Regions from separate parts of the Arthrobacter sp. D1-17 genome, predicted to be linked through region 2. Evidence: predicted binding sites of a transcription regulator. Region 2 holds the regulator's gene; each other region holds the start of a gene.
The links. The regulator HrcA, encoded in region 2, represses chaperone genes, less so after heat shock. The targets are predictions, from matches to a motif close to TTNGCACTCGNNNNNNNCGAGTGCNAA.

Region 1: a site for HrcA is predicted at 5,706-5,732, ahead of groES (co-chaperone GroES). Genes of this name have one in related genera too.
Region 3: a site for HrcA is predicted at 4,684-4,710, ahead of M1E01_RS06085 (FmdB family zinc ribbon protein). Genes of this name have one in related genera too.

The regions. Positions count from the first base shown of each region.
Region 1 covers NZ_CP096382.1:1,276,704-1,286,961, reverse strand. The annotation lists gene guaB (IMP dehydrogenase) at 1-1,073, opposite strand, end outside; gene M1E01_RS06030 (acyltransferase family protein) at 1,242-3,272, opposite strand; gene groL (chaperonin GroEL) at 3,555-5,165, opposite strand; gene groES (co-chaperone GroES) at 5,253-5,546, opposite strand; gene M1E01_RS06015 (hypothetical protein) at 5,777-6,178, opposite strand; gene M1E01_RS06010 (class I SAM-dependent methyltransferase) at 6,231-7,460, shown strand; gene M1E01_RS06005 (shikimate 5-dehydrogenase) at 7,506-8,303, opposite strand; gene M1E01_RS06000 (glycoside hydrolase family 3 N-terminal domain-containing protein) at 8,392-9,828, opposite strand.
Region 2 covers NZ_CP096382.1:1,942,265-1,952,522, reverse strand. The annotation lists gene ybeY (rRNA maturation RNase YbeY) at 1-33, opposite strand, end outside; gene M1E01_RS09185 (PhoH family protein) at 30-1,172, opposite strand; gene M1E01_RS09180 (GerMN domain-containing protein) at 1,561-2,475, shown strand; gene M1E01_RS09175 (16S rRNA (uracil(1498)-N(3))-methyltransferase) at 2,539-3,309, opposite strand; gene dnaJ (molecular chaperone DnaJ) at 3,312-4,439, opposite strand; gene hrcA (heat-inducible transcriptional repressor HrcA) at 4,497-5,510, opposite strand; gene M1E01_RS09160 (DUF3097 domain-containing protein) at 5,720-6,571, shown strand; gene ftsH (ATP-dependent zinc metalloprotease FtsH) at 6,568-8,601, opposite strand; gene M1E01_RS09150 (hypothetical protein) at 8,774-9,007, shown strand; gene M1E01_RS09145 (hypothetical protein) at 9,214-9,369, shown strand; gene M1E01_RS09140 (DUF4870 domain-containing protein) at 9,638-10,057, shown strand; gene hemW (radical SAM family heme chaperone HemW) at 10,191-10,258, opposite strand, start outside.
Region 3 covers NZ_CP096382.1:1,297,418-1,307,675, forward strand. The annotation lists gene M1E01_RS06075 (AAA family ATPase) at 1-3,146, shown strand, start outside; gene cpaB (Flp pilus assembly protein CpaB) at 3,415-4,146, opposite strand; gene M1E01_RS06085 (FmdB family zinc ribbon protein) at 4,296-4,589, opposite strand; gene M1E01_RS06090 (5-formyltetrahydrofolate cyclo-ligase) at 4,737-5,345, opposite strand; gene galU (UTP--glucose-1-phosphate uridylyltransferase GalU) at 5,436-6,341, shown strand; gene M1E01_RS06100 (GNAT family N-acetyltransferase) at 6,348-6,968, shown strand; gene M1E01_RS06105 (hypothetical protein) at 7,067-8,056, shown strand; gene M1E01_RS06110 (hypothetical protein) at 8,161-8,490, shown strand; gene M1E01_RS06115 (hypothetical protein) at 8,538-8,717, shown strand; tRNA gene M1E01_RS06120 (tRNA-Ala) at 8,786-8,858, shown strand; gene M1E01_RS06125 (helix-turn-helix domain-containing protein) at 8,915-9,196, shown strand; gene M1E01_RS06130 (hypothetical protein) at 9,380-10,249, shown strand.

The DNA.
Region 1 (10,258 bases), 670 kb from region 2:
TTGCCGATGTCGCCCGAGTACTGGAGGCCGCCGTCGGCGATCAGCGGAACGCCGGCCGGGATGGCCGCCTTCGCGGACTCGTAAATGGCGGTGATTTGCGGCACGCCCACGCCGGCCACCACGCGCGTGGTGCAGATGGAGCCGGGGCCGACGCCCACCTTGATGCCGTCAGCACCGGCATCAATCAGCGCCTGGGCGCCTTCCCGGGTGGCCGCCTGGCCGCCGATGATGTCCACGTGGGCAGCCACCGGATCGGACTTCAGGCGGCGGATCATGTCCAGCACCCCCTGGGAGTGGCCGTTCGCGGTATCCACGAAAAGGGCGTCCACGCCGGCGTCGATAAGCTTCATGGCACGTTCCCAGCCGTCACCGAAGAAACCGATGGCGGCACCCACCCGGAGCCGGCCTTCGTCGTCCTTGGTCGCCAGAGGGTACTGCTCCGCTTTGGTAAAGTCCTTGGTGGTGATCAGGCCCTTGAGGCGGCCCTGCTCGTCCACGAGCGGCAGCTTCTCGATCTTGTTGGTGGCCAGCTTGTGCGACGCTTCGTCACGGCTGATGCCGACGTGCCCCGTCACCAGCGGCATCTTCGTCATGACGTCACTGACGAGGCGGATCGAGAAGTCCGACTCCGGCACGAAGCGGGTGTCGCGGTTAGTGACGATGCCGAGCAGGCGGTTTTCCTCATCCACTACGGGAAGGCCGGATACCCGGTACTGCGAGCAGAGCTCATCGAGTTCCCGCAGGGTGGCTTCGGGGCGGATAGTCAGCGGGTTCGTGATCATGCCCGACTCGCTGCGCTTGACCCGGTCCACCTGGTCCGCCTGGTCGTCAATGGCCAGGTTGCGGTGCACGACGCCGAGGCCGCCCTGGCGGGCCATGGCGATGGCCATGCGGGATTCGGTGACGGTGTCCATCGCGGCCGACAGCAGCGGCGTCTGAACCGTGATCCGCTTGGAGATCCTGGAGGACGTGTCGGCGTCGGACGGGATGACGTCCGTGTGGCCGGGAAGCAGCAGGACGTCGTCGTACGTCAGGCCGATAAAGCCGAAGGGATCGTGTTCGGGCTGGGTCATGAGTGCGCCTCTTACCTTGGTTACGGGTTCACGGGTAGGGGTTGCAACTGATGACCAGCCCGTCATTACGGGACTGGCCTGTGCAGAAGTAATGAATAAATTCTAGAACCTTTGGCGCGTTCCCCATATTCCGTACCGGCTTTGTGAGCAACGGCACGGGCGGGCCAATTACTTCCAGCCGGTCGCTGTGAGCAGCCGCTTCTCGAACATCGGGATCATGGACTGCACATACGTCTTGGTGAGGTGGTTGTCATCCTTGTAGACGTACACGTTGCCCACCACCGCCGGGCAGGTCCCGTCGGCGCAGATGAAGTCGCTCATGTCCATCAGATGCAGGCCGTCCACCTTGCCCTGGTACGCATCGAGCGGCGACGAGGCCGCGAGGGACTGGGCCAGCGGCGGGTTGCATTCGGGTGCTTCGGCACCGTACTTCTGTACGCATTCGGGCATGTTGATCGTGAAGCGGGGGTTGTCGCGAACGCCGACGACATCCATCCCGGCGTCGGTAAACGGCTTGATGCCGTCCAGGTAGCCGGGCACTTCGGTTTCGAAGGGAGCTTCCTTGTGCGTCAGGGACGCGACGGTGAACACGGCGTCGGGCCTGTGTTCCATGACGTACGCGGCGCTGGCCTTGTTGAAGGCGTTGCACTCGGCGTTGCGGTCTGGTGACTCGGCGCCGAACCTGCAGTTGCCCTTCAGGAGTGTGACCACCTCCCAGCCGTGCTCTTTCGCGATGGGCCCGAGGGCCGCCATGTACTGCTGGGCGTGGGAATCGCCGAGCACCACAATCCGCTTCGTGACCTTCTCCGGCCTGGTGTTCTGCAGGCAACCGCTGAGCAGCGGGTCGCTGGGGACGTTCCCGTCAGTGCACAGCCCGTCGATGTCGGCCCATTCGTTCTTCATGGCGGCGGGCGCCGGGATCACAGTGGCCTCCGGCGTCGGCTTGCCCGCATTTTCGGGAGCCAGCACTGCAGCGCCGGGAGTCAGCTCGCGGGGCTGCGCCGCCGCCGCCGCTTCATCCGCCGTCAGCTTGGTCTGCCATACCGCGACGGGACCGGCCAGCAGGGCGCCGCAGGCAACTATGACGACGGCGGTCCGCCAGGCCCGCAGTTGGGGCCAATGCCATTCGCGCAGCGGTTTTTCCACAAAGCGGGTCGTGAGCACGGCCAGGACCACCGAGCCGGCCACGATCGCGAGGCCCTGGACCAGGTTGGGCTGTTCGATTCCCGTGCCCGCAAGCGCCAGGACCAGGATGGGCCAGTGCCAGAGGTACAGGGCGTAGGAGTTGTCTCCAAGTGCCACCAAGGGCCTTGAGCTCAAGATCCGGTCCACGCCGAAGCGGCTGCCGCTCTGGCCGGCGATAATGATGGCTGCGGCGGCCAGTGTGGGCCACAAAGCGATGAAGCCGGGGAAAGACCGGTCCACGGTCAGGACGAGGCCGCAGGAGATCATGGCCACGAGCCCTGCCCAGCCCAGCACGACACGGAGCACCTTGCCGGGCTTGACGTAAGGAAGGGACAGCGCCAGCAGCGATCCGAGCGCGAACTCCCAGAGCCTGGTGCGGGTGTCGAAATAGGCGTACGCCTGGTTCGTGTAAGTCTGTTCGATCGAGAAGATCAGGGACACGACGAAGAGACCGCCAAAGGCCACCAGCAGCACCTGCCGGTAGCTGACGTCCCGGCGTCTTTGCAGGAACCGGCTGTGCAGGAATCGGCGGATCAGTTCGGCCGCGGCGAAGATGAGCGGCCAGAGAATAAACACCTGCCCTTGGATGGACAGGGACCAGAAATGCTGCAGCGGGCTGGCCCCTGCATGGTCCTGGGCGTAGTAGTCGACGGCGGTTTCGGCGAGCAGCCAGTTCTGCCGGTAGAGCAGCGACGCCCATGCCTCGTTCAGGACATCAGGCCAGCGGCTTTGGGGGATCACCAGCCAGGTGCCTGCCAGGACACCGAGGATCACCACGACGGCAGCCGGGATGAGCCGCTTGAACAGGTGCAGCCAATGGCGGACCAAACGCAACGGAGTGCCGGTCTCCACTTTGCGGACGAAGGACAGGGTCAGCAGGAAGGCGGAGACGAGCAGGAAGATATCCACGCCGCCGGAAACGCGTCCCAGCCAGACGTGGTAGGTGACCACCATGAGCACAGCAAGGGCACGCAGACCCTGGACTTCGGGCCGGTAGCCGGCTTTTGCCTTCAGCCTTGCGGCCCGCGGCTCGCGGCTGGCTTCCTTTGGTGCGTCCCCGCGCGGCAGGGTTCCTGCCGGTTCCCTCGTTATCGCTTCTGGCACAGACAATCCCTCAAACGGCAGCACAAAGCATCTACGTTACCGTTTCGTGATTTTTCGGACCAGTTGGACACGCGGGATGTGACCGGACTCTCAGCTGAAGCAGACGGAGTCAGGGACGCCGGATGGGACGAAGGAGGCCCGGCCCGGCAACAGCTGGACCGGGCCTCCCCCGAACGTTCAGGCGTGAGCAGCCTAGTGGCTGTGGCCTGCGTGCTCGTTGTCCTCGGCCGGCTTCTCAGCCACGAGCGTTTCGGTGGTGAGCACCAGCGCAGCGATGGAAGCCGCGTTGCGCAGGGCCGCGCGGGTGACCTTGACCGGGTCGATGACGCCGGCCGCGATCAGGTCCTCGTACTCGCCGGACTTGGCGTTGAAGCCGTTGTTGTTTTCCAGCTCGGCAACCTTGGCGGTCACGACGTAGCCGTCGTGGCCGGCGTTCTGGGCGATCCAGCGCAGCGGCTGGACCAGTGCACGACGGACAATTCCAACGGCAGCTGCCGCGTCACCTTCAAGGGCCGTCACTGCCGGATCCTCGTCGAGTACCTTCAGCGCGTGGATCAGCGCGGAGCCGCCACCGGCCACGATGCCTTCTTCGAGGGCTGCGCGGGTGGAGGACACGGCATCTTCGATGCGGTGCTTCTTTTCCTTCAGCTCAACCTCGGTGGCAGCGCCGACCTTGATCACGCCGATGCCGCCAGCCAGCTTGGCCAGGCGCTCCTGCAGCTTTTCGCGGTCCCAGTCGGAGTCGGTGCGGGTCAGCTCGGCACGCAGCTGGGCAACCCGTGCAGCGACATCCTCCTCCGAACCGGCACCGTCAACGATGGTGGTGTTGTCCTTGGTGACCGTGATGCGCCGTGCAGTCCCCAGGACCTCCAGGCCGACGGTGTCCAGGCTCAGGCCGAGCTCCGGGGAGACAACCTGCGCACCGGTGAGGGTGGCGATGTCCTGCAGCATGGCCTTGCGGCGGTCACCGAAGCCGGGAGCCTTGACGGCAACGACGTTCAGGGTGCCGCGGATGCGGTTGACGATCAGCGTGGACAGGGCCTCGCCTTCGATGTCCTCGGCGATGATGAACAGCGGCTTGGAGCTCTGCAGCGCCTTTTCCAGCAGCGGCAGGAACTCCTGGATTGCGGAGATCTTGCCCTGGTTGATCAGGATGAGGGCGTCCTCGAGGACAGCTTCCTGGCGCTCCGCGTCCGTGACGAAGTACGGGGACAGGTAGCCCTTGTCGAACTGCATGCCCTCGGTGAGGACGAGCTCGGTCTGCGTGGTGGAGGATTCCTCGATGGTGATCACACCATCCTTGCCGACCTTGCCGAACGCTTCGGCCAGGAGCTCGCCGATTTCCTCGCTCTGAGCGGAGATGGCAGCCACGTTGGCAACCTGGGTGCCTTCAACAGGGCGTGCGTTCTCGAGCAGGCGGGCGGCAACGGCTTCGACGGAAACCTCGATGCCGCGCTTGATCTGGCCCGGAGCGGCGCCGGCGGCCACGTTGCGCAGGCCTTCCTTGACCAGGGCCTGCGCCAGCACGGTGGCGGTGGTGGTGCCGTCGCCGGCGACGTCGTTTGTCTTAGTGGCGACTTCCTTGGCCAGCTGGGCGCCAAGGTTCTCGTACGGGTCGTCGAGCTCAACCTCACGGGCGATGGTCACGCCGTCGTTGGTGATGGTGGGAGCACCCCACTTTTTGTCCAGCACGACGTTGCGGCCGCGGGGACCAAGCGTCACCTTGACCGTGTTGGCGAGCTTGTCGATGCCGGCTTCAAGAGACCGGCGGGCAGCGTCGTTGAACGCAAGCTGCTTTGCCATGGTTTTGTCCTTTCAAGACAGAAACCCCGTGCCGCTGGTGAGCCAGACAAAAGTCGGGCGGCACCGGCGGCACGGGGATCCAAAGAGTTACTTTACGACGATCGCCAGAACGTCGCGGGCAGACAGCACGAGGTACTCTTCGCCGCCGGTCTTGACTTCGGTTCCGCCGTACTTGGAGTAGATGACGACGTCGCCGATGGCTACGTCAACCGGAACGCGGTTGCCGTCCTCGAAGCGGCCGGGGCCTACTGCTACAACTTCGCCTTCCTGCGGCTTCTCCTGTGCGGAGTCCGGGATAACCAGGCCGGAAGCCGTGGTCTGCTCGGCTTCGAGCGGGCGGACAACAATACGATCCTCAAGAGGCTTAATAGAGACCGACACTCGGACCTCTCCTTTTCGTCAGCAAAAATTCATGGACAGTAAAACTGTCGCGCCTTGGCGGCAGACCGTCGTCGCGGTGCCGGCAGCAGCCAGGCTGGCAGTTTTTCATGTGTTAGCAGCCTCCTAGGGAGAGTGCTAATGATGACTCTATGTAAGGGGTTAGCACTCGGTCAAGGCGAGTGCCAGAAGTTCATCTGCTGTAACAGACGGAACGGGCGGATTGGCGGCCCTCAGCGGCCGGTGAGGGCATCGAACCCGACGTCCTCACCGCCGTCGTCCCCGCCGGTTGAAAGGTCCTTGCCCCAGCGGACCAGCGCGACGGCGGCAGCGGCTGCGGCGAGCGCCGAAGCAGCAAGGAACACCACGGCTCCGATGCGTGCGCCCACGTACAGGTCCCGGATCTGGCGGGCTTCATCGGTCGCATCGTTGATGTTCTTGCCGCCCACGGAATAGACAGTGGAGTTGAAGGAGTCCAGCAGGAAGATAATGCCCAGCAGGACGAGGCAAACGATGACGCCGCCTGCCCCCACGATCAGCACGGGGCGGGCATACCGGGCAGGATGTGCACGGTGGACCTGACCGGTCTGGTTGTCGGCGGGCTTGTCTGGGCTGGGCGGTGCGCTGAAGTCCATTCAAACCACCCTATCGGGAAGCGGCGGCCTGCACTCCACTAGGCTTGAACCCATGTCTGACGCACCGCAGGACCAGATCGCACAGCTTTTGACCGAGGAAGGGTGGCAGTTGCTGGCATCGCTTGGCCCCTACCGCGAGGACGAGTCCATGGCGCTGGCTTCCCGTCTCCGCAAGGCCGGCCACTCCCCCGAGCTGGTATCCGCCGTGCTGACACAGTCGCGGTTGCGGACCAAGGCCGAGGGCAAGTTCGGCGAGTTCGCCCGCCAGATGCTGTTCACCCAGGCGGGCCTGGAACAGGCAACCCGTTTCAACGTGGCCGCCCGGCACGCCCAGCGCTTCGCCGAGGCGGGCGTCCGGCACGTGGCCGACCTGGGATGCGGCCTGGGCGCTGATGCCATGGCACTGGCTTCCCTGGACGTCGCGGTGACAGCCGTGGAGAGGGACGAAACCACAGCCGCCTGCGCCACCATCAACCTCATTCCGTTTCCGCAGGCCACGGTGGTGCATTCGGACGCCACCTCCCTTCCGCTGGGTGACGAGGACGGGGTTTGGCTGGATCCTGCGCGGAGGACGACGTCCACGTCCGGGACCAAGAGGATCTGGGACCCGGAGGCGTTTTCGCCGCCGCTGTCCTTCGTGGAATCCCTCGCCGCGGCGGGCCGGCCCGTCGGCGTCAAGATGGGCCCAGGCATGCCGCACGAAGCCATTCCGGCGGGCTGCGAGGCCCAGTGGGTCTCCGTGGGCGGCGATGTTACAGAAGTGACCCTCTGGTTCAACGCGGTGGCCCGGCCGGGAATCCGGCGCGCGGCGCTCCTGCTCGGCCCGGCAGGTGCGGCGGAACTCACCAGCGGGGAGGATTTCGACGGCGGACCGGCAGCCCCGGTGGGACCGGTTGAGGGCTTTCTCTACGAGCCGGACGGGGCGGTAATCCGTGCCGGACTCGTGGCCGACCTGGCCCTGCAGCTTGGCGGACACCTCCTGGACGAGCACATCGCCTACATCTGCGCCCCGCAGGCCGTGGATACGCCGTACGCCCGGGCGTACCGGGTCCTAAAGGTCATGCCCTACAGCGTGAAGTCACTCAAGACCTGGGTGAAGGACAACGGCATCGGAGTCCTGGACATCAAGAAACGAGGCACCGCCGTCACTCCCGAGGAGCTCAGGAAGCAGCTGCTGCCGGGCGGAAAAGCGGCCGCAAAGAAGGCGGGCAAAAAGACCGCCACCCTGGTCCTCACCAGAATCGGCGAAGAGCGGGTGGCGGTCTCGGTGGAGCCGGTCTAGCCTTCTGCCCGGACAGTACTGGGCCCCGACCTACTGGGCCCGGACCTACTGCGCCCGGACGAAGGCTTCGGCGTCGCGCACCTGCTGGTCCGTGGGGCGGACGCCGGTGTACAGCACAAACTGCTCAAGCGCCTGGATGGTGGCCACCTCCGCACCGGTGATGACCTTCTTGCCCGCAGCCCTGGCAGCTTTGATCAACGGAGTTTCGGGGGGCAGGGCCACGACGTCGAACACCACCTCGGCCGCCTCAACCGCGGCAGCGGGAAAGGACAGGGAATCTGCCTCAGGGCCGCCTGCCATGCCGATGGGCGTGACGTTGATGATCATGTCGGCCGTGGCCCCGCCCAGCTCACCACACCATGTGAAGCCGTAGAGGCCAGCCAGCGCCCGGCCTGTGGCTTCATTCCGGGCGACGATGGTGACATGGCGGAAGCCGGCATCCCGCAGGGCTGCAGCGGTGGCCTTGGCCATGCCGCCCGCCCCGCGCAGCAGTACCGAGGAGTCCGCGCGCACCGCGTTGCGTTCCAGCAGCTGCTCGATCGCCGTGTAATCGGTGTTGTAGGCCGTAAGCCGGCCAGCGTCATTGACGATGGTGTTCACTGAATCGATGGCCTTCGCGGACGGGTCCATGGCGTCAACCAGGGCAATCACGTCTTCCTTGTATGGCATGGAGACGGCGCAGCCCCGGATTCCGAGGCCGCGGACGCCGGCGATCGCCAAGGCGAGGTCTGTGGGGGCGAAGGCCTTGTAGATCCAGTTCAGCCCGAGCTGGTCATACAGATAGTTGTGGAAGCGGGTCCCGTTGTTGCTCGGCCGGGCCGAGAGCGAGATGCACAGGGTCATGTCTTTATTCAGAATCGGCACCCCTCCATTAAACGGGCAAGGCGGCATTGAACGGACAAGGCGGCCAGCCGTTGAACAGGCAAAGTGTTCAACGGCAGCCGCTGCCCTGCCGGTAGGGCCCGACGGCGGCCGGCAGCTTTCCGGGAGCCGTAGCCTTGCCTGCCAGCACCGCCAGCAGCGCCTTGAAGGCGCCCGGCGTCCGTCCGTAGAGCGCCACCTTGGTGGGGGCGGCTGATCCTGCCAGCGGCCAGGGTGCATCGAGAGCCACGGCAATGTCTCCGCCCGCCGGGGCACCGCGGTAACCGATCAAGGTCACCAGGGGGCCGGTCCCCAAGGTAATTCCTGCCTCCCGCGCTGCAGCGGCGAAAAGCGCCTGGTCCGCGGCGGTGCCTCCTGCCAGCCGGACAGCGCCGGGCACCAGCGGGCCCCGGCATGGCCCGGAGACTACCGTTACGGCGCGGGCGGACACTTTCGCTGACGTCCCTGCGGTGCTACCGGCAGCGGCGCCATGGTTCCGGGGAGCTGTCCGTGCCCGCCACAGCATCATGGTCACTACCCGGCGCGCGGCTTCGTCGAGGCGCGAGGCCGGGAGCCTGCCGGAAGTAACGGCGTCGACGATGGCTGCATGGGCGGCGTAGACGTCAGTCGGCATCAGCAGGAGGTCCGCGCCCGCGGCCAGCGCTGCCGGCGCCGCTGAACCGCCCGGATACCGGGCGCTCACCGCTTTCATGTTCAGGGCGTCGGTCACCGCGACACCCTTGAACCCCATGTTCCGAAGCGCCGCATAGCTGGCTTTGGAGAGGGACGCCGGCACATCCGGCTCCAGTGCAGGGACGGCGATGTGCCCCATCATGATCATGGGCGTTCCCGCCGCGACGGCCGCCTGGAAGGGTTTCCAGTCCCTGGCCTTCAGCTGCGGAACCGTTGCCGGCTGGACGGGCATGTGCAGGTGCGAGTCCACAGTCAGGGAACCGTGGCCCGGGAAGTGCTTGACGGAGGACAGCACGCCGGCCGCCAGCATGCCGCGGGAGAACCCGATGCTCAGGTCGCCGGCTGCCTTCGGGTCGGCGGACATGGACCGGGCGCCGATGGTGGGGTCGCCGGGCCCCACGGTCAGGTCAGCCGTGGGCGCGAAGTCAACGGTGAAGCCCAGGGCGGCCAGTTCCCCGGCCAGGCCCTTGCCGGCCTCGGTTGCAAGGGGCACGCTCCCGGCGGCCCCGTAGCTCATGGGAGAAGGCCATGCCGTGAGCGGGGCCCCCAGCCGGGACACCAGGCCTCCTTCCTGGTCGACGGCGATCATGCCGGGCCACGTGCGGCCGCCTGAGCGGGATGCCTCACCGAGCCGGCGCGCCACGTCGGTCATGGCCCGGACGTTCACGAGCCCGTCTGGGCTGCGGGGGACGTTATCGCCCATGATGATGGAGCCGGCCAGATGCAGACGTTCGATGGTGGCGGCCTGCGCCTCGTGATTGAGGCCGGAGAAAAACGGAAGCAGTACCTGCCCGGCCTTCTGGCCGGGTGTCATTCTGGCCACAGCGGCGGCCGCGGCGTCCTGGTCCCGTTGCTGCGGTCCCCAGCCCAGCGGTGCCGTGCCCTTCACTGCTGCCCCCTTAGCAGGCGTTGACGCCGGAGGCCGTGGCGCCGTCGTCGTTTTCTTCCCTTGTGGAGCCGACGAGGCGGGGGAGCCCTCTGCCGTCGCAGGGGCCGCCGAAGTGGCTCCCGGTGGCCCCGCTTGTTGTTCCGGCGGTGTGCAGGCGCTGACGCCTAGCACCACCGACAGCGCGGCCGCGGCCAGTGATTGCTTGTTTTTCCTGCGGGTTTTCCCAGGGGTTTTTCCGGGGTCGCCGAGAAAGCTCCTGTGGTCACTGTCACGCGTTCTGTGTTGCCAAGCCATCATCCCGATGCTACCCCTGCACTAGACTTGGATGACCGTTCCCCTGCCAGTCGTTCTGCCA
Region 2 (10,258 bases):
CACGCCCGATTCGTTGTTCACTTCAATGCTCATGCGCGCTCCCCCCGTTTTTCGCGGGCACCGCTGGCCTGCCTGGTCTCGCTGGCTTCGCGGGCTGGCCGGGCATCCCGGGTGGCAGCGTGCTTGACCCGGTTCCGCTGGGCTTCATCCCAGATGCTGTAGGCGTTGACGATGTCGCCCACCAGCCGGTGCCGCACCACGTCCGCGGCATCGAGGACCGAGAAGCTTACGTCGTCGATGCCCTGCAGGATGTTTTCGACGATCCGAAGGCCCGAGCGGGTACCGAACGGGAGGTCCACCTGCGTGATGTCACCGGTCACCACCATCTTGGAGCCGAAGCCCAGACGGGTCAGGAACATCTTCATCTGTTCGGGCGTGGTGTTCTGTGCCTCGTCCAGGATGATGAACGCGTCGTTGAGGGTGCGGCCCCTCATGTACGCGAGCGGCGCCACTTCGATGGTGCCGGCGGCCATGAGCCGGGGAATGGATTCCGGGTCGATCATGTCGTGCAGCGCGTCGTACAGCGGCCTCAGGTAGGGATCGATTTTGTCGCTGAGCGTTCCGGGCAGGAACCCAAGCCGCTCGCCCGCCTCCACCGCGGGACGGGTCAGGATGATCCGGTTGACTTCCTTTTGCTGCAGCGCCTGCACAGCTTTGGCGACCGCAAGATAGGTCTTGCCCGTGCCCGCCGGTCCGATGCCGAAGATCACGGTGTTGGCGTCGATCGCGTCCACGTAGTTCTTCTGGTTCAGGGTCTTGGGCCGGATGGTCTTGCCGCGGCTGGACAGGATGTCGTGGGTCAGGACCTCCACGGGGTTCTGCAGCGACTGGCTGCGCAGCATCAGCACCAGCTGCTGCAGCACTGCCGGGGTGATGACCGTGCCCCGGGCTACCAGGCCCCGCACTTCATGAAGAAGGCGCATGATCCGGGGAACGTCCGCTGCGGGTCCGCTGATGGAAAGCTCGTTGCCCCGGACGTGGAAGCTGACGGCCGGGAACTGCTCTTCAATGAAGCGGAGGGCTTCATCGTGGCTGCCGAGGGATTGCACCATCTGGTCTGAGTCATCAAAGATGACCACCTCTGTTCGGATCCCTGGCAGAGTATGCGGGAATTCCCCCGCAGTGCGGTCCCCCGTGTTGAGGCGGCGCTTTCCGTTTGCTGGTTCAGTCATGGTGCCGGCCGGTTGGCCTGGGGTTCCCTCCAGTTCGAAGTATCTCTTAAGGTTCTTCCATATTACGCCAGTGCCGGGCGCTGCCCACCGCGGACCGGCAGCTGCGCAGGCGTTCGGATTCTGTAACGGGTTCCCGGGTTTTGGTATCAACTTCGTATCGGCCTCATATCGTTCCCGTTGCAGTTCGGCGGGCCGGCACCGGATCGGGCCGGCGCTGCCGGGCCTTGTGCCATGCTGGAAATACAGCCGGATGACGTGGCTCAGCCCTGCCCGCAGCCGCTGTAGTTGCTGCCGCCTGCGGCTAGCGACAGGCACTCGCCGCCATCACGAGAGGAGCAAGGACATCAGGAAGCCAGGATTGACCGGCCGCGCCGCGGCAACCGGGCGCATGCGCTGCGCACTGTTGCTGGGGCTGCTGCCTGCCGCCTTGCTCCTGTCCGGATGCATTGCCGATCCCGGCCCCGCCCAACCCACCGCCGGCAGCCCCACCCAGACGCGGCTGTCCGACGGGGTTGACAGTGCCCCCACCACAAGCGCACCGCTGGAAACGATGCAGTCCTCCAATAAGGCCCCTGTCTACTGGATTGGCCGCAGCAATACGGACGTCTACCTGTATCGCGAGTTCAGGGACGTGCCGGGCGAAGACAACCCCATCACAAAGGCTCTCCGGGCCATGATGTCCGAGGCTCCCCTCGACCCTGACTTCTTCACCCCCTGGCAGAACCCCAAGAACCTCGCCACCTCCATTTCGGGGACGAACGTCATCACGGTGGATGTTTCCGCCGACGCCTTCAACAGCAACCTGGACGCGGACATGGCCCAGCGCGCCATCCAGCAACTCGTGTATACAGCGACGGCCGCCGGAGCGAGTTCGGGCCTGGTTGATGCCGCCCAGCCACTCGAAGTGGTGATCCTTGTCGACGGGCACACGGACTACCACGCCTTCAAGCACGTTAGGCTCGGGGCGCCCATGCCCCGCAGCGTTGGCATGGTCGCCCCGGTGTGGATCATCGATCCCCAGGAAGGCGTCGAGGTTGCGGACGGCCGGGTCAAGATTAACGGCCGCAACACGGTTCGGGGGGGAAAGCTGCGCTGGCAGATCCTGAAGGTCCAGGAAAACGGCGAGAAAGAAAAGTATCTCAATGGGGAGGCCACGGCCGCCACGGAGGCTGATACGTCTGGCGTCTTCAGCATCAGCGTGAAACTGGCACCCGGCGACTACGAGATCCGTGTGTCCCAGCTTGATCCAGACCGGCCCGAGGACGAACCCAACGTGGACACCAGGGGCTTCTCAGTCCGCTAGCCGATCATGCCGTAATCACTGATCCGGCAGCCGCGGATGCGGGGTGCCGCTGTTTTTCGGCCGCTACCAGCGGCCCAGGACGTCACTCGCGACGACGACGGCGGCCGGGCCCGCCGTCGATGACCGGAGCACGTGCGGTCCCAGGAGTGCCGTCACCGCTCCGGCGCTGCACAGCTTTGTGACCTCCCGCTGGCTGATACCGCCTTCCGGACCAACGATCAGCAGCACCTCGCATGGCTCCTGGCTCCGGAGCGCGGCTTCCTGCCACGCCTCCAGCACTCCGCGCAGGGGCCTGACGGCGTCTTCATGTAGGATCACCGCCAGCGCGGCGTCCGCCACCTGCTTTACCAGGCCGGAGGTGTCGACGGCGGCACGCACCTCCGGGATCCAGGCCCGGCGGGCCTGCTTGGCCGCAGCAGAGACCGCCGACTGCCACTTGCCGTGGGCCTTTGCAGCCCTTTCGCCCTTCCAGCGCACAATGGACCGGTCGGACTGCCACGGAACCACCGCGTCGATCCCCAGCTCCGTGGCTGTTTCGATCGCCAGTTCATCGCGGTCGCCCTTGGCCAGGGCCTGGACGAGCACCAGGCGGACCGCAGGGCGGTCCTCCTCGGTGACAGACGAACATTCGACGGTCAGCTCCGCGGGCGCCGCCTTGGTGACAGTGCCCGTGAGCCGCCGTCCGGCGCCGTCGGCGATGTCCACAGACTCCCCCGCCGCCAGCCGCCTAACTGTCACTGCATGGCGTGCCTCGGCACCGTCCAGCACGAACAGCGAACCCTCGCGAACCTCATCCAGGGAACCTGCGGGCGTGAAGAATACCGGGTTGCTCACCGCTACAGGTTACCGAAGCGGTCCCGGAGCTTTGCGAAGACGCCGCCGCTCGCGGCCAGCTTCCCCTCGGAGTACTGCTCGCCGCGAAGCTTGGCCAGCTGCCGCAGCAGGTCCTCCTGGGCGGCGTCGAGTTTCGTGGGCGTCTCGACCTGCAGATGCACCTTGAGGTCTCCGCGGCCGTAACCGCGCAGGTGCGTCACGCCCAAGCCCCGGAGAGTGATGATCTCACCCGACTGCGTTCCGGCCTTGACGTCGATGTCCTGCTTTCCGTCGAACGTGTCCAGGCTCAGTTCGGTGCCGAGCGCGGCCGCAGTCATGGGGATGTGCAGCGTGGCATGCAGATCGTCGCCGTCGCGAACGTAGGTGGGGTCGTTGTTGACCCGGATTTCGACATAGAGGTCGCCCGACGGCCCGCCGGCAGGGCCGGCCTCGCCCTGTCCGGAGAGCTGGATGCGGGTGCCGGTGCCAACGCCTGCGGGAACTTTAATCGTCAGCGACCTGCGGCTGCGGATGCGGCCCTGGCCGCTGCACTCGTTGCAGGGATCCTTGATGACGGTCCCGAAGCCCTCGCACGAGCCGCAGGGTGCGGATGTCATGACCTGGCCGAGGATAGAGCGGACCGCCCGCTGCACCTGGCCGCTGCCGCCGCAGATGTCGCAGCGTTCCGGATGTGTGCCTTCACGGCAGCAGGAGCCTTCACAGGTGGGGCAGACGACGGCGGTGTCAACCTCAATTTTCTTGTTCGCTCCAAAAACGGCGTCGCGCAGGTCGATGCGTACGCTGATGAGGGCGTCCTGGCCGCGGCGGACGCGCGAGGCGGGGCCGGCGGTGCCGCCGGCGCCGAAGAAGGTGTCGAAAATGTCCTGGAACGCGAAGCCCTGGCCCGCGTAGCTGCCGCCGCCGAAGCCGTTGTCCGTGCCGTTCTCGTTGCCCGTTGTGTCATAGACCCGCCGCTTCTGCGGATCGGAGAGCACCTCGTAGGCGTGCGTGACTGCCTTGAAGCGGTCAGAAGCCTCGGGTCCGGGGTTGACGTCCGGGTGCAGGGTGCGGGCCAGCTTTCGGTAGGCCTTTTTGATTTCTTCTCCGGTGGCTTCCGGGGAGACGCCAAGAACGTCGTAGTGGCTGCTCAAGTTTGTATCTCTTCCTGGTTATGGTGCCTGGGGTGCCTGGTTTCGCGGGCCGCGGGGTTACGGGCCGAGAATCCTCGAAAGGTAGCGGGCCACCGCTCGGACGGCGGCCATGGTGGTGGGATAGTCCATCCGGGTGGGCCCGAGGATGCCGACCTTGGCGGTGGCGTCCGGCCCATAACCGGTGGCGACTACTGACGCCTCGGCCAGCCCGTCGTAGGGGTTTTCCCGTCCGATGCTGACAGCGATGCCGCGGTGGTCCTGAGCCATCTCGCTGAGGAGGCGGAGCATGACCACCTGTTCCTCGAGCGCTTCGAGGACCGGGCCGATGCTGAGCGGGAAGTCGACGTTGGAGCGTGCGAGGTTGGCGGTGCCGGCCATGACCATGCGGTCTTCCCGGCTGCTGTGCGAGAGCACCTCAAGGGCCTTGCTCAGGGCCTGCGCTGCGGGGCGCTCATTGGGGGCACACCCCGCGACGACCGCCGCCGAATGCTGGGCCAGCTGTGTCAGCGGGGTTCCGGCAAGGCCCGTCAGGAAGCGGGTGCGGAGGGAGGTCAGCGCATCATCGCTGAGTTCCTGGCCTACGTCGATAACACGCTGCTCGACCTTCCCCGAGTCGGCTATCAGCACGATCAGGACCTTGCGGGGTGCCATCTGCACGAATTCGATGTGCCGCACCACGGCGCGGCTCAGGTGCGGGTATTGCACGACGGCGACCTGGTTTGTCAGTTGCGCCAGGAGCCTGACGGTACGGTCCAGGACGTCGTCGAGGTCCTCGGAGCCCTCCAGCAGGGACTGGATGGCCCGCCGTTCGGCGGCCGACAGCGGCTTCACAGCCGAAATCTGGTCGACGAAGAGCCGGTATCCCTTGTCGGTGGGAATCCTGCCGGCGCTGGTGTGGGGGGCAGTGATGAGCCCCTCGTCTTCCAGCGCTGCCATGTCGTTGCGGATGGTAGCGCTGGAGACGCCCAAGTGATGGCGTTCAACAAGAGCCTTGGATCCCACGGGTTCTCGGGAATGAACGTAGTCCTCGACAATGGCGCGCAACACTTCGAGCTTGCGCGGTTCGCTCACAATCCACCTCCGATCGACCGTTACTTGGGCAGCAGCAGGGCAGCGCCGGAATCCACGGTTAGCACTCGACATCCCTAAGTGCTAACAAGTCTAATATGAGACCGCCCGTTGTTAGCATTGGTACCGCTTCGGGCGAAATTCCGGAGCCGTTCCGACGGAAGCCTGTCCGGTGACGGGCGGCCGACTCCTAGTGCAAAGCGGTGTTATCGATGCAGTACCAGTCCTGGGGCCCGCAGGAGATGTCAGCGCCCGCCAAGAACGAGTTGCCCGAAGTTCCCGTGCAGCGCGGAATGGTTCTCGAAGATGTCCAGTCCGGTTGGGTGGGTGCTGTGACCCGGGTGGAGAAGTCAGGCGGTATGCACGTTGTGGCCCTCGAGGACCGCCGTGGCAAGTCACGTTCCTTCAAGCTCGGTTTCGGGTTCCTGCTGGAAGGCCGGCCCATCCGGCTGGTGCCGCCTGCTCCGGCCGCCCGGCAGGCCGGCTCGGTTCCTGGCCGGACGGCCTCCGGGTCCGTTCGCGTCGAGGGCCAGCGCGCCCAGGTGGCCAAGGCCAGCCGTATCTGGGTTGAAGGCAAGCATGACGCCGAACTGGTTGAGAAGGTCTGGGGAGATGACCTTCGGGTGGAGGGCATCGTCGTCGAGCCCCTGCACGGCATTGACGATTTGGCGGGGGCGGTGGCAGCGTTCCGTCCCGGGCCCGGCCGCAGGCTGGGAGTCCTCGTGGACCACCTCGTTCCCGATTCCAAGGAGTCCCGGATCGCGGAGGCTGTGATGGCCTCTCCCGGCGCAGCGGGAAATGTGCTCATTGTGGGCCATCCCTACGTGGACGTCTGGCAAGCGATCCGGCCCTCGGTCCTCGGCATCGCGCAGTGGCCCGTGATACCCCGCGGCACCGACTGGAAGACCGGGATCCTCGCAGCTTTTGGCTGGCCGCACGAGACGAAGGAAGACATCGGGCTGGGCTGGCAGAAGCTGCTGGGGGCAGTGCGCACCTACGCCGACCTTGAACCGGCCCTGCTGGGCAGAGTGGAGGAAGTCATCGACTTCCTCACGGTGCCCTAACTCTCCGCCTGCAATGCGGGCTCGTTCTCCCCGGGGTCCTGTTGCAGCGGGGCCGCCCCTGTCCGCCCGCCGCCTGCTACGCGGGGACGTTCAAGGCCTGCTGCCTCGTAAATTTCCTGCTCGTCCAGCGTCTCCTTCTCCAGGACCCGGCGGGCCAGCGCGTCCAGCCGCCAGCGGTGCTCCTGCAGGAGTTTGCGGGCGCGCCGGTGGCAGTCATCCACCAGCGCCCTGACCTCTTCGGCCACCGCGTCCAGCATCCCCTCAGAGACACCGGCGAGGCGCGGGTCGCCCTCTTCCGGCAGTACCTGTACCGGCCCGATGCGCTCTGACATTCCCCAGCGGCCCACCATCATGCGGGCCAGATGGGTACTGGTCTGAAGATCGCTTTCCGCGCCGGTGGTGACGACCCCAAAGACCAGTTCCTCGGCTGCCATCCCGCCCAGCGCACCCACGATCCTGCCTTTGAGATAGTTTTCGTCGTAGCCGTACCTGTCGGTGTCAGGTGTGGACAGTGTCACGCCCAAAGAGCGGCCGCGGGGAATAATGGAGATCTTGCGGACCGGATCGGCCCCCGGCTCGAGCATGCCCAGCAAGGCGTGGCCGGATTCATGGAACGCCGTCCGCCTGCGCTCCTCTTCGGGCATCACAACATTTCGTGCTGTCCCGAGCTGCACCTTTTCCAAGGCATCCAGCAGGTCCCGCTGGCTGACGGCTGCGTGACCGCGCTTCACAGCCAGCAACGCAGCCTCGTTCACCAGGTTGGCCAGTTCGGCGCCGGTCATTCCCGGCGTCGCGCGGCTCACAGCGTCAAGGTCCGTGTCAGGGTCCAGCCGCACATTCCGGGCATGGACCCGCAGGATCTGTGCCCGCCCGTTCTGGTCCGGGGCGTGAACCGTGATGGAGCGGTCAAAACGCCCGGGGCGCAACAGCGCCGGATCCAGGACATCCGGCCGATTCGTCGCGGCCAGGACGACAACGCCCTCCGAGGAGGAGAAACCATCCATCTCGGTCAGGATCTGATTCAGGGTTTGCTCCCGTTCATCGTGTCCCCCCACGGTCAGCGACCCCCCGCGCTTGCGGCCAATGGCGTCAATTTCATCTATGAAAATGATCGACGGCGCGGCGTTGCGGGCCGCTTGGAAAAGCTCACGCACCCGGCTGGCCCCGACGCCAACCACCATTTCCACAAATTCAGACGAACTGGCGTGGAAGAACGGCACGCCCGCCTCACCCGCCGTCGCCCGGGCCAGGAGCGTCTTCCCCGTCCCGGGAGGACCGCTGAGCAGCACTCCCTTTGGCGGTTTCGCACCGATCTGCTGATATTTCCCGGGTGCCTTGAGGAAGTCGACGACCTCAGAAATCTCAGCCTCCACCTCATCGATTCCGGCGACGTCCTTGAAGGTGACCCGTACCTTACCGGGATCCACGGGCTGGAATTTCTTGCCGCCTCCCATCCCCAACAGTCCGGACTGGCGCTTAAGCAGCCACAGGTAGAAGAGCACCAGTAGGAGTATGGGGGCGACTGAGATCAGCAGATTGAGGAGGATGCCCCGCTCCTGGACCACGGGGGTCGCCCTGACAATAACCTCGTTGCGTTCCAGCGCACCCAGCAGATCATCGGTTGCAAAGACGGGCCGCTCAGTGACGAACTGGCGGTACATCGTGGCGTCGGACCCCGGCAGCTGCCTTTCCTGCCGGAGGCTGCCCTCGATGGTGTTGGCCCGGGAAAAGATCTCGGCCACGTTGTTGGACGCCACCTGGGATTTGAATTCGGTATAGGAGACGGGCTGCGGCCTTCCCGACTGGTCCTGCAGCGACAGCATCACGAAAACACCGAGATACAGCACCAGTGCCCAGAGCATGGCTTTCCACCAGCCGCCGGGCGCCGGGGCGTTTTCCTGACCGCGGGTCCCGGACCTGTCATCAGCCAGCCCTTCCGTGCGCCATGGGACAGGCCAGCCGGGCCGGCCGCCCCCGCCCGGCTGTACCTCCTGTTGGCCCTGCTGGCCCCTGGGTAAATGATCTGACATGACCGCCACCTCCCCGCCTTACCGGTACTGCACGTTCACCTAAGGAAGATTTATACCGCCGCGCGATTCCGGTCAACGCCCGCACCCTGCTGCAACGCGGGCAGCGTAGACACGCCGAACCGCCCCTTGTACTCTGGATTTCCCAGCCGTCCCATTGTTTTTGGGGGTCGCAGTGGCAGAGCCCGATACAGATGACGAACACTTCTGCGAACTCGAGCAGAACAGTTACCCCGCGAAGCATTTCGGCATAAGCCCGGATGGGCAGATCATCCACATCAAGGTCAGGCCCAACTGGAACAATCCCGGCCAGGGGCACACGCTCACCGGATGGGACGTCTGGTTCGAAGGCAAGGAAGTTGATTTCCAGCCGGAATGGGACTTGAGCAGAGTTTGGCCGCGGCCGTGAAACCTGGCAGCGTTGGTTGAGCCGATTAAGACAACGGTTCATCCGTCTGCTGGGGAACGGTACCACCCGGCTTCCCGCTGCCTTGGGCCTGGACAATGACCCCGAGTGGCTGAACAAGTCACGCGTGAGGAGAATGTTGCGCGCCGTGCGAGCCCGGCGAATGCAGACGCTGCTCGGCGTCCCCCAGCTCTTTGTCGGGACACGGGTTGACAGGGAAAGGGGCCCCCACCACGGACTGGCCGAAGCTCGACCCCGCAGCCGCTGGGCTGCCTGCGCAGCTGTCCGTGGAACTGTACAAGCAGCAGGTCACCGAGGCGGCCGCCGCGAGGGCCAACGAGCAAAAAGCCTACTTCTGTCCCTGAACCGGCCGCGTACTTTTGGTTCCTCCTCGGCACCGGCGCCGTAATTACACTGGCCGGCGCTCTGCTTCCCCTCAAGGCACAGGGCAAACCCGGCACTGCCATGCTGTAGCTGGATTCTGCTGGCCGGGGAGCCGGTCGTCCAATGCGTTCGCGACCCAGTATTCTTGGAAGGGCGCCACTCGCGCTGCCGCCGTCCGGTTCCGCCGGGCGGCCGCGAACCTGAACTACCGGCAACACCGCACCAACGCACGTTTAAGGAAGACACACCGTGGCAGACGACGCTCGAGACCGCAGGGACCTCCAGTCCGGCCCTGACCGGCCCCAGTACCATGGCGTGCCTGCGAATGCGCTTCCGCTGACCGCCAGCGAAGACCGCCAGTGGGCAACCCTGTCGCACTTCGGCGGCATCCTCGGCTGCGTGCCGGCACTGCTGATCTATCTGATCTTCAAGGACCGCGGCCCGTTCACCGCCCAGGAATCCAAGGAAGCCCTCAACTTCACCCTGCCGCCTACCATCGCTGCTGTCCTGGCCAACCTTTTGGTACTGCTCCCGGTGGTGGGCAACATCTTCGCCGTGCTCGCGACCCTGATCTGGATTGCACTAACGTGCTTCTCGGTCTCGGCCGGCATCCACGTGAACCGGGGCCAGCCGCACCGCTACCCGTACAACCTCCGCTGGATCAAGTAGTCCCCACCCGCGAACTTGTGCCCACGCCCGCAGGGTCCCCTGGCCGTGGAGCCGCTCCGGCGAGGGCCCCGGCCCGAGCTTTGCGCGGGCAGCGAGCCGGATCGGACTTGCGAGGTTAGGGTGCGGGTGGGGACTAGTCCGGCAGGATCCTGCGGACCACCGCATCAGCGAGGAGGCGTCCCTTAAGCGTCAGGACGAGCC
Region 3 (10,258 bases), 640 kb from region 2:
ATGAGGGCAAAACGGTCCTTGTGGTGGGGGACCGGCGGGCAAGCCTCAATGAAGTTGCCACCCGCCTCGAAGCCCTCGGCCTGGAGTCTATTCTGTTCCAGCTCTCTGGCAGTGCCACGCCGCAGCAGCTCAAGGGGCAGCTGGTCCAGGCCATCGTCCGGAACGAAAAGACGGCTGAGCCGCGCCTGGGCAACCTGCACAAAACCCTGACCGAGCACCGCCACGCCCTGATGGACCATGTGGCGTCCCTGCACAACGTCCGTGAGCGGTGGGGCTGCTCTCCATACCAAGCAATGCAGTCACTGGCGGAACTGACCTCGATCCAACCTGCCCCTGCCACCACCGTACGGCTGAAGCGCAGCGTGCTGGACAACATTCGTGACCGCGAGGAGCTGGCGGGCAGGCTGAAGCGTGCGGCGGAGCTCGGCAGCTTCAGCAGCGCCTCCACCTCGAGCCCCTGGCATGGCGCACGACTGGTGACGCGCAAGGAGACGGAAGAGGCCCAGGAACTGGCGCGCTCGGTAGAGAAGAAACTCCCCGAGCTGCAACGCCGCATGAAAGGCGTCGCGGACCACGCCGAAATCCGGCTGGGGACGACTTTTGCCGAGTGGGGCGCCCAGCTCAGGCTGCTGGTGGCTGTCCGGGAAAGCCTGGACAAATTCACCCCGGACATTTTTGACCGTCCCGTGCACGACCTGATTTCCGCTACGGCTTCCTCGTCCTGGCGGCGTGAGCGCGGCATCGAGATGCCCTCCATGCAGCGGTCGCGCCTGCGCCGGGTGGCCAAGGAGTACGTCCGCCCGGGAGTACACATTTCGGACCTTCACACGTCACTGGTGCTCGTGCAGGAACAGCGTGCGCTGTGGTCGGACTACGCCACCACCCAGCGGCACCCTGCCGTACCGTCCGGCCTGGCAGAGATCAGTATCATGCACCGCGGGCTCACCCGCGAACTGAAGCTGCTGGGCGACGCGCTGCGGCACACGCCGGACGGCGGCGCGCTCGAAAACGCCCCCTATCCCGCACTGATGGAGCGGCTCGAGCGGCTCGTGGCCGACTCCGAGACGCTCAAGACGCTGCCTGAGCGCACGCTCCTCATTGAGAACATGCGCGAGCACGGCCTGGGCGAGCTGCTCGCAGACCTCTCGGCGCGGCAGGTCCCTGCCGAGTCTGTGGCCGCGGAACTCGAACTGGCCTGGTGGCAGTCCGCGCTCGAAGCAATGATCAGCGGCGATGACTACCTCGCCATGTCTGACGGCGATGCGCTGCGCCAGCTTGAAGCGGAATACCGGCTCGCAGACAACGCACACATCGCCAGCGGCGCGGGTCGCCTGCGCTGGCAGCTGGCCGAGCGCTGGCGGACCGGCATCGAAGAGCACCCGCGCCAGGCTGACCTCCTGCGGAGCCTGCTCAAGGACGGGCGGGTCACGCTTGCCGCATTGACGGCACAGGCGCCCGCGCTTGTCCCCATGCTGGTCCCCGTATGGTCCGTCAGCCCCTACCTCATGACGGGGCTCCTTCCGGCCGAGCAAAAGTTTGACGCCGTGGTGATCCTCGATGCCGAGGCGACCTCGCTCCAGGCTGTCCTGCCCGCCATGGCCCGGGCCAAACAGGTGATCGCTTTCGGCGACGACAAGATTGCCAGCCCCCGCACCTTCACCGTGGCGGTGGAGCGGCTGGCCGCCGGCGAACCGACACACCAGAGCGTGGAGAGCGCCTTCACCGCGCTTGGACGGGTCCTTCCGGCCCGGCGGCTGCACTCGGTGTACCGCGCTGTGGATGAGGACCTGGTGCTTCAGCTTAGCCAGAGCTTCTACGACGGCGGCCTCCGTCGCCTGCCCGAAGGCCAGTCAGCCACGGGGCTGGACCGTGCCCTGCTCGTTGAGTACCTGCCCGACGGGACCGGCTTGCCGAGCGCAGACCACGAAGGCGTTGAGTCCGTGGTGGCGGAGGTCAACCGGGTGGTGGAGCTGGTGTTCGAACACGCCCGGCTCCGCCCCCGCACATCCCTAGCCGTCGTCACAGCCAGCCTTCGGCATGCCGCACGAATCGGCGAGGCGATCAGGCAGCAGCTTCCCAGCTATCCGATGCTTTCCGGATTCTTCACGGCGGGCGAGGAATCGTTTCGCGTGGTGGACCTGGAGCGGGCGCAGGGCCTGGTCCGTGACCATGTCATTTTTTCGCCCGGCTATGGCCGCACCCCACACGGGCGGGCGCTCCACAGCTTCGGGCCGCTCTCTGCCGAAGGCGGCCGGGCCAAGTTCGCCCTGGCCATGACCCGGGCCCGGCAGTCCCTGCACGTGCTCACCTGCTTCAAGCCCGAGGACCTGGACAGGACCCGTCTGGCCCACGGTGCCGTGGACCTGTACGAGCTGCTGGACCGGGAAATCGCGGGTAACACCACCTTGGGGACCCCGGCTTCCCGGGCAGCGGCGAGCGAGCAGGCCCTCGGTGCTGATCCGCTGGTGGCGGACCTGGGGGACCGGCTCCGGGCACGCGGGGCTCGTGTCTGGCACCAGTACGACGGCGTCATCGACGTCGTGGCGGCGGCGGACCCCCTGAGCACGATGGGCCAGGACGAAGCCGAGATCCCCCGTCCGGTGGCCATCGAGTCCGACGGAACAGAGCAGTACCGCCGGATGACGGTCAGGGAACGCAGCCGGCTGCGGCCGCAGCTGCTGGAGCGCCTGGGGTGGCGGTACATGCCGCTGTGGACGATAGAGGTCTTCACCGATCCCTCGGCGTGCGCCGACCGCATCGGCGGCTACCTCGGGCTCGAGAAACCCGCACCCGCCGTCCGCGGAATGGGTTCGCCGAACTTCTTCGATGAGGACGTCACGGGCTTCGACGACGGGTCCTATGCATCCTTTCCTGACCAGGAACGTAGCTATGAGCCGGAGCCCGGCCACAACGTGGGCTGGCACGCTAAGGACCAAGCAGAACGTGTCGACGCGGACCAGGACGGGCAGTTCCCGGACGGGCAGTTCCCGGGAGAGCAGTTCCAGGGTAAGCAGATCGGTGCTGGGCAGGCTCAGGACCGATCCGACCTCGCAGAGGGTGGCCCCCGGGAGCTTACAGAGCCCGGCGACATCATGGATGATGGATATCCCGGTGGCAGCAGGGACCGGAGGGAGAACGCCGGATGAGCAAGAGCGAAGCGGAGCATGAACCGCCAACGAATGCGCAGCCTTCCCCGGAAGCCCCCGCTGCCGGGAAATCCGCAACTCAACAGGCAGCTAAGGCGCCCGTGACACCGGGCGGCGCGGTTCCAAAGAAAGCTGCAGAGGATGATCCACGGGCATGGGGAGACGCTGAACCCGAGGGTGACCGTGACGCCTGGCTCAGGGAGCAGAGGCCGCCTCACTGGGGCTGACGCCAGGGTGGGGCTCTGCCCGCCGGTATTTTCGTAGGTGGTCATCGGGGAGGCGGGCTCACCAGAACGAAGAAGAGTTTGCCCTGCGTTGAGGCTCCCGCTAAAGCGCTGGCCTGGGACGGGGTGGCGGCCACGACCATCAGGCCGTCGGAATCGCCGGCGGCGAGCCACTGCCCGCTTTGGCCTTCACGCTCTGAAGTCCAGAGAACCGGCACCGCCGCCGCCAGTACTTTGGAAGCCGATTTCTGTTCGTAGCCCACGCCGCTTGTCAGCACAACATCGACGAGCTGGCCGGGCGATACCAGCTGGATCGATGTGGGATCTGCCATCCGCAGCGGAACCGCGGCCGAACCCGGCGGCGCTCCCGTGAGCAGGCCGGGCCCGACGAGCTGGGCGTCTGTAAAAAGCTGCCCCTTCCTGAGCGGCGCAGCGAGCTGCTTGCCACTTACCTCCGCGGTTGCAGCAAAGGTTCCGCTGGAGAGAACGGAGGGCGGAACATTCACGGCAGAGACATCAGTGCCGCCCAAGGTATGCCCTGCAGGCAAATCCCGTGCCGCCACCATGGCCTGGACTGTGTGGGACGGTGCCGGAGTCAGCTGGTGGACCGTGATTCCGGCCGCCACACACAGGAGCAGCGCGACAGCGAGCCTGCGGTTGCGGTTCAGCCAGGCACCCAGACGTCCACGCCGAGGGCGTCCTCGCGGCGCGGGCAGCGGTATGTGCCGGCGGGAACGTGCGGCGGTCGCGGAGGGAAGCAATCTGATACCTGGCATGACGACACGCTATGAAACGTCCCGGCAGGCGGACAGATGAAGCCGGCCGTATGTGGAAACGGCCGGCACAGCCGAACGCTATGTGGAAACCAGGTTGTGGAGACCAGGCTGTGGAAACCAAGTCCCGGCCCCACGACGGGCAGACGGCTTTAGCTCGCGGCGGCCGCGGGTGCGGGAGAAGAAGCAGAGGCTGCAGGCGTTGCTGAGGAAGCAGCAGGCGCAGCCGAAGAAGCAGAGGGCGACCCTGAAACAGTGCTGCCCTTTGAGTCGCGCGAATCGGTCCGGTAGAAGCCTGAGCCCTTGAAGACCACACCGACGCTGTTGAACTTCTTGCGTAGGGTCCCCTGGCATTCGGGGCAGGACGTCAGAGTGCTGTCAGTGAACGACTGCACGATGTCGAAGGCATGGCTGCAATCTTTGCAGGCATAGGCATACGTGGGCACTGTAGATCCTCCTCTTGGACAAACGACAGGTCCCGTGCTGCCGGGTACCTTCCTTGGCCGGATCCCGAAGGAGATCCGTGCGGGAGGGGCTCTTTTAGCAGTCGCAGGGCCTGAGTGCCAATTCTCTCACCTCGCTGCGCAAGGGCATTAGGTCAGCCGGATTAGGCCTGACGGGGACAGAACCGCATCGACAGGCCGGTCGAAGCCCTCGGCGGGGATGCTGGAAGGCGGCAGGAGTTCGGCGTCGAAAATGACCGCGGTCCTGGGCACCTGCACGCCGTTGGACTCGGCCTTCGCCAGGAATTTGTCGTAGTACCCGCCGCCTTGGCCGATCCTGTTGCCGCTCATGTCGACAGCTGTGGCAGGCAGGAAGATTCCTGCCACAGTTCTCATCACGTCCAATCCCTGGCGCTCCCCGTCCGGCTCCTGGATGGGGGCGTAGCGGCTGCGGACAAACTTCACGGCCGGATCCCAGAAAACCCAGCCAAGAGTCCGGTCTGGTTCGCACACCGGCAGCAGCACCCTGTGGCCTGCGTTGTGAAGCGCCGAGATCAGCGGGAGAGTGGGTGGCTCAAAACCGACGCCGAGATAAGCCGTGAACGTTGACGGCCTGCCGCCGGTAATGGTCTGCGCCCATGACAACCCGTGCAGGGCTATTCCCGCCGCTGCAGCCGCAAGGGTCTCCGGCTGCATTCCCGCCCGGGCTATCCGGTGCTGCAAGCGGATTTCATCCTTCGACAGGGTCTCTCGTGACATGGCGCCTCGTCCTTCGCGTGCAATGCTGTCCGGCCAGCCGAGGACCGGAAGCATTAACCGTATGAATGTTCCCTCCGATAGATTAGTCCAGTGACTTCCACTAATCCTTCAGTCCGCAAGGCCGTCATCCCCGTAGCGGGACTCGGCACCAGGTTCCTGCCTGCCACCAAGGCCATGCCCAAGGAGATGCTGCCGGTGGTGGACAAACCGGCTATCCAGTATGTCGTTGAAGAAGCCGTTCAGGTCGGCCTGAGCGATGTCCTCATGATCACCGGCCGCAACAAGCGTGCGCTGGAGGATCACTTCGACAGGGTTCCCGCGCTAGAGGCAACGCTGGAGGCCAAGGGCGACACGGCCAAGCTGGAATCCATCCAGGCCGCCAGCAACCTGGGCGACATCCACTATGTCCGCCAGGGAGATCCCAAGGGGCTGGGCCACGCCGTGCTGCGGGCGCGCCAGCACGTGGGGCAGGAGCCTTTCGCAGTGCTGTTGGGCGATGACCTGATCGATGCCCGGGACGAGCTTCTCAGCGTCATGATTGAGGTGCAGGCGAAGACCGGCGGCTCTGTCGTGGCACTCATCGAGGTGGAGCCGTCCCAGATCAGCGCCTATGGCTGTGCGGACATTTCCGAAATTGACGGCGAAGGCTATGTCCGGATCAACAAACTCGTGGAGAAGCCCGACGTCGACGAGGCGCCTTCGAACCTGGCTGTCATCGGCCGCTACGTCCTCCACCCTGACGTATTCGATGTCCTGGAAAAGACCGAACCCGGACGCGGCGGCGAGATTCAGCTGACCGACGCGCTGCAGGAACTGGCTGGCCGGGACGGCGAAGGGGGAGGCGTGTACGGAGTAGTCTTCCGTGGCCGCCGCTACGACACCGGCGATAAGCTCAGCTACCTTAAGGCGTGCGTCCAGCTCGCGATCGACAGCGAGGACCTCGGACCCGGTCTGCGTGAGTGGCTTGGCGAAGTTGCCGCCGGACTGACCAAGTAACTTCCAATGAGGGTCAGCCACATCTGGCCGGTCACACTGGAATGCGGCGATATTGTTCTTCGCCCCATCCGGTACCGGGACCGCAGGGAATGGACCGAGGTCCGTTCGCGGAACAGCGAGTGGCTGGCCCCCTGGGAAGCTTCCAACCCGGCCCCTGGCGGGGGGCTGCCCGACTACCGGCAGATGGTCCGGTCGCTCAAGGCGCAAGCGGCTCAAGGCACGGCGCTGCCGTTCCTCATCACAGTGTGGACGCCCGGGCAGCGGGAGCCTGTCATCGTCGGACAACTGACGGTGTCCTCCATCGTATGGGGTTCTGCCATGATGGCGACGTTGGGCTACTGGGTGGACCAGGCGCGGGCCGGGCAGGGCATCGCTCCGACCGCGGTTGCCATGGCCACCGACCACTGTTTCCGGACGCTCGGGCTGCACCGCATGGAGATCAATATCCGACCCGAGAACAAGCCAAGCCTGCGTGTCGTGGAGAAGCTCGGCTTCCGTGACGAGGGATACCGCCCACGGTTTCTGCACATCAACGGGCAGTGGGCCGACCACCGGTCTTTTGCATTGACGTCGGAAGATGTTCCGGAGGGGCTGCTCAGCAGGTGGCTGCGCTCAAGGCCAGCCTGACACCCTGCCGCTTTTAAATCCAATGATTTGAGAGTCGGTGAGCGACACACCGAGACGAATGCCACAAGGGGTGCAGTATTACTCATACGGTTTTGTATGTGGACTTCCCTCTGAGCAGCTCAGTCATCCTTGTGGTCGCTGTTGCGCTGTGGATGGTCTGGGTTGCCCCTTACGTGCTCCGCAACGGCAGGCACCGCTTCCAGGTTGCCGGTGACCTGATGCTGGAGAGCGTTGACCACGAAACTGCAAACCAGCAAGCCGGCACGGTCCTTCACATGACCGTCCAGCAGGAGAATCGCATGGATACCAGGAAGAGCAGCGCATCCGCAGCGGGCTTCACGCCGGGCCAGCCCGGGGGCAAGTCCGCCACGAAGCCCAAAGGCGCTTTCCGCATCCGATATGGACGTGCCTCGATCGCCCTGGCCGGGCTCCTGTTCTTCGCCACTGCCTTGGTCACCGGCGTCCTGCTGCTGTTCGGTGTCGGTGCGGGCTTTGTTCCCCCGGTATCGTTTCTGGCGGGCTTGGCCGCCGTCGTTCTTCTCCGCTCGCTCGCCGTCCGGGACCGCCGCAGGAAGGTCAGTGCTGCCTTCTCGGCAGCGATGGGAGCACCCGCTGAACGGGAAAACCGTACGCCGGTTGCCGACGCGCATCCGGAAGCGGGAGATGCCACTGAACGTCCCGAAAGCACTTTGTTCGACGCCGAGGCAGTCGAGTCCCGGCCAAAGCCCCTGACCGCCGTCGAGCTGCGCGAAGCTGCCTTGGCTGTAGCGATCGCTGCCGGGGACAACAGCGGCTTGGCCGCTGCAGCCCAGCCGGCTGCCAGCCGCCCCGCCGAAGAAGCCCCCAGCTGGGAGCCTGTCCAGGTTCCCAAACCCACCTATGTCGAGGCAGCCAAAGCGGAACGCCCCGCCCCGGAGCCTCTTGACCTGCCCGAGGCGCCGAAGTCGTCGGGGAAGCCTTCGCTCAAGCAGGGTACGGCAGCTGCACCCGCCGTTGCAGCTCCGACTGCCGGGCCAGCGGGCCAGCAAAGCAAAGCGCAAAGCGCATTGAGCAACCTGGATGACGTCCTGCAGCGCCGCCGCGCGTAGCCCATACTTTCGGGGGGGACGTCACCACCGATGACGGGTTTCCGGAGGCGCTGGCGGGGGTCGACGTCGTCATTGACTGCCTGGAAGGGCAGAGCGGTAAAGCGATGAGGCAGTCTGCTGCCGGCGGCGCGCTCCTGATATCGGCAGCGCTGGAAGCCGGGGTCGCCAAGGCAGTACTTCTCTCTATCGTGAACTGTGACCAGACGGGCTATGGTTTTTACCCGTCGAAGGCGGACAAGGAACGGGTCTATGCCAGGGCGGCGCTGGAAACCGCCACGGTGCGTGCCACGCAGTTCCACAGCCTAGTGGCCCGGCTGTTCTCCGCCGGCTCCAAGGTGCGCCTCATCCCAGTGATCCGGGACGCACAGCTCCAGTCCATTTCGCCGGCGACGTGGCCGCCGCCCTGCTCGAGGAGGCGCTCGCTCCGGTATTAGGACAGCAGCACAAGCTGAGGACGATTGGCGGGCCGGAGGTCCAGGACATGACGTCCATGGCCCGGACCTGGAAGCGGGTCACCGGCGGCAAGGGCCTTGTTGCACCGCTGCCGCTGCCGGGCCCGATGGGCACGTTCCTGCGCGAAGGCCGGAACCTCGTGCCCGGTCAGGCCTATGGCCGGGAGACATTTGAGGCCTGGTTGGCAAAGAGGCGGGAAAATTTGTAGCCTAGGGAAACCGGCGTTGTGGTTCTCTGGACAGTGGTTGTGGTTCTGAGGATGGAGTCAGCGTCCAAGGGGTTATAGCTCAGTTGGTAGAGCGCTTCGTTCGCATCGAAGAGGTCAGGGGTTCGAATCCCCTTAGCTCCACAGATTCCGCGCTTTTTGCGGGCGGCAGCCTTGAGAATAAACACTTTGGTAACACTTTGCCGCATCGCCATGTGGACCAGGTGTGGCGGCGGAAGTTCGGGAAGCAGCCGCCGAAGCCTGACACCGTCCAAACCAAAGTCCGCGTCGTTCGCCAGCTGCTCAGCGAGGGCACAGAGGTCAAGGCTGCGGCGGAGGCTGTCGGCTGGTCGCGCGCCACCCTGTACCGCTACCTGAAGGAGTTCGGCCCGGAAAAGGTGCCCGAATCGGCGGTCGAAACGCGCAAGCCACGCAGCAAGTCCATCTACGCGCCCAGCCGCCACCGCACTCCGGGGTCCTGATTCTCCAAAGCCCCGGAAAAGCTGAGCCGCAGCGAACCGTTTACTGATGGAGACCTGGCTGGTCTCGCCTATGTATGGCCCACGGCGGAGGTAGGTGAGCGGATAAGATTGGGCTGGACGGCGTCCGTGTGTTCGCGGTCTACGCATGTTCCGTGGGGACCGGCGATATTGGGGGAGCAACTGATGGCTAAGCACGTCGATTACATCAACATGACCAAGAAGCAGTCCGAGTCGGCCTTCCGGGAGTACCTGGATGAGCGCGGGCCGGCGCTGGAGCGGCTGCGGGAGGCGCTGGTGGCGGACGGCCAGGACCCGGACGCCATCCTGGACGGGTCCATTGAGAGCCTGGTTCCCCTGTGGCGGTGGATCCTGGCCCACCTCACGGTGTTCGACGCACCCGGCGGCGCCACTGATCCGAACAGCGTGCCGCGGGAACAATGGCCCTCCTGGGCGCGGCATGAGTATGAGGTAATGCACTCCCTGTCCTTGGAGTCACTGTTCCTGCTGGACGGACTGGTGTCCTACTTGGGCGACGTCGTGCAGCAGCACGCACCGGAGGCGCGGTGGGAAATCGCCCGCCACCGCATCAAGCGATACCACCTCAACAAGCACCCTGTCCTGGTCAGCGGCACAGGGGAGGACCATCACTACCTCCCCGGACTGCCGAGGGTCCACGCCTACAGCAGTCTCACCGGCTTTCGTGAGTCTCCGGATGACACGATGGCCGAGTACGCACGCCGCCTCATCGAGCAGCTGAACCGCGGCGACATCGAGGACGAGGAGATGGCCGAAGAGGAGCCGCTCGTGGAGGTGGAAGACCTGGGCGATGACGAAATCCGCGGCCGCGAGCTTGAGGTGTCGCTGCGGGAGGACATCGGCCACGAACATAGCCGGGTGGTAGACCGCATGGTCAAAGCCCTCAAACAGGAAGACGGCATCACCCGCGCCCATCGGGAGGACCGCGAAGTTCTCCTGGTCGCCACCCCGAGCTGGAGCACAGACCGGCTCCACCAGTGGGTCAGCAACTATCTTGAGAACAAGATCTCCGACTGACCCCGGGCC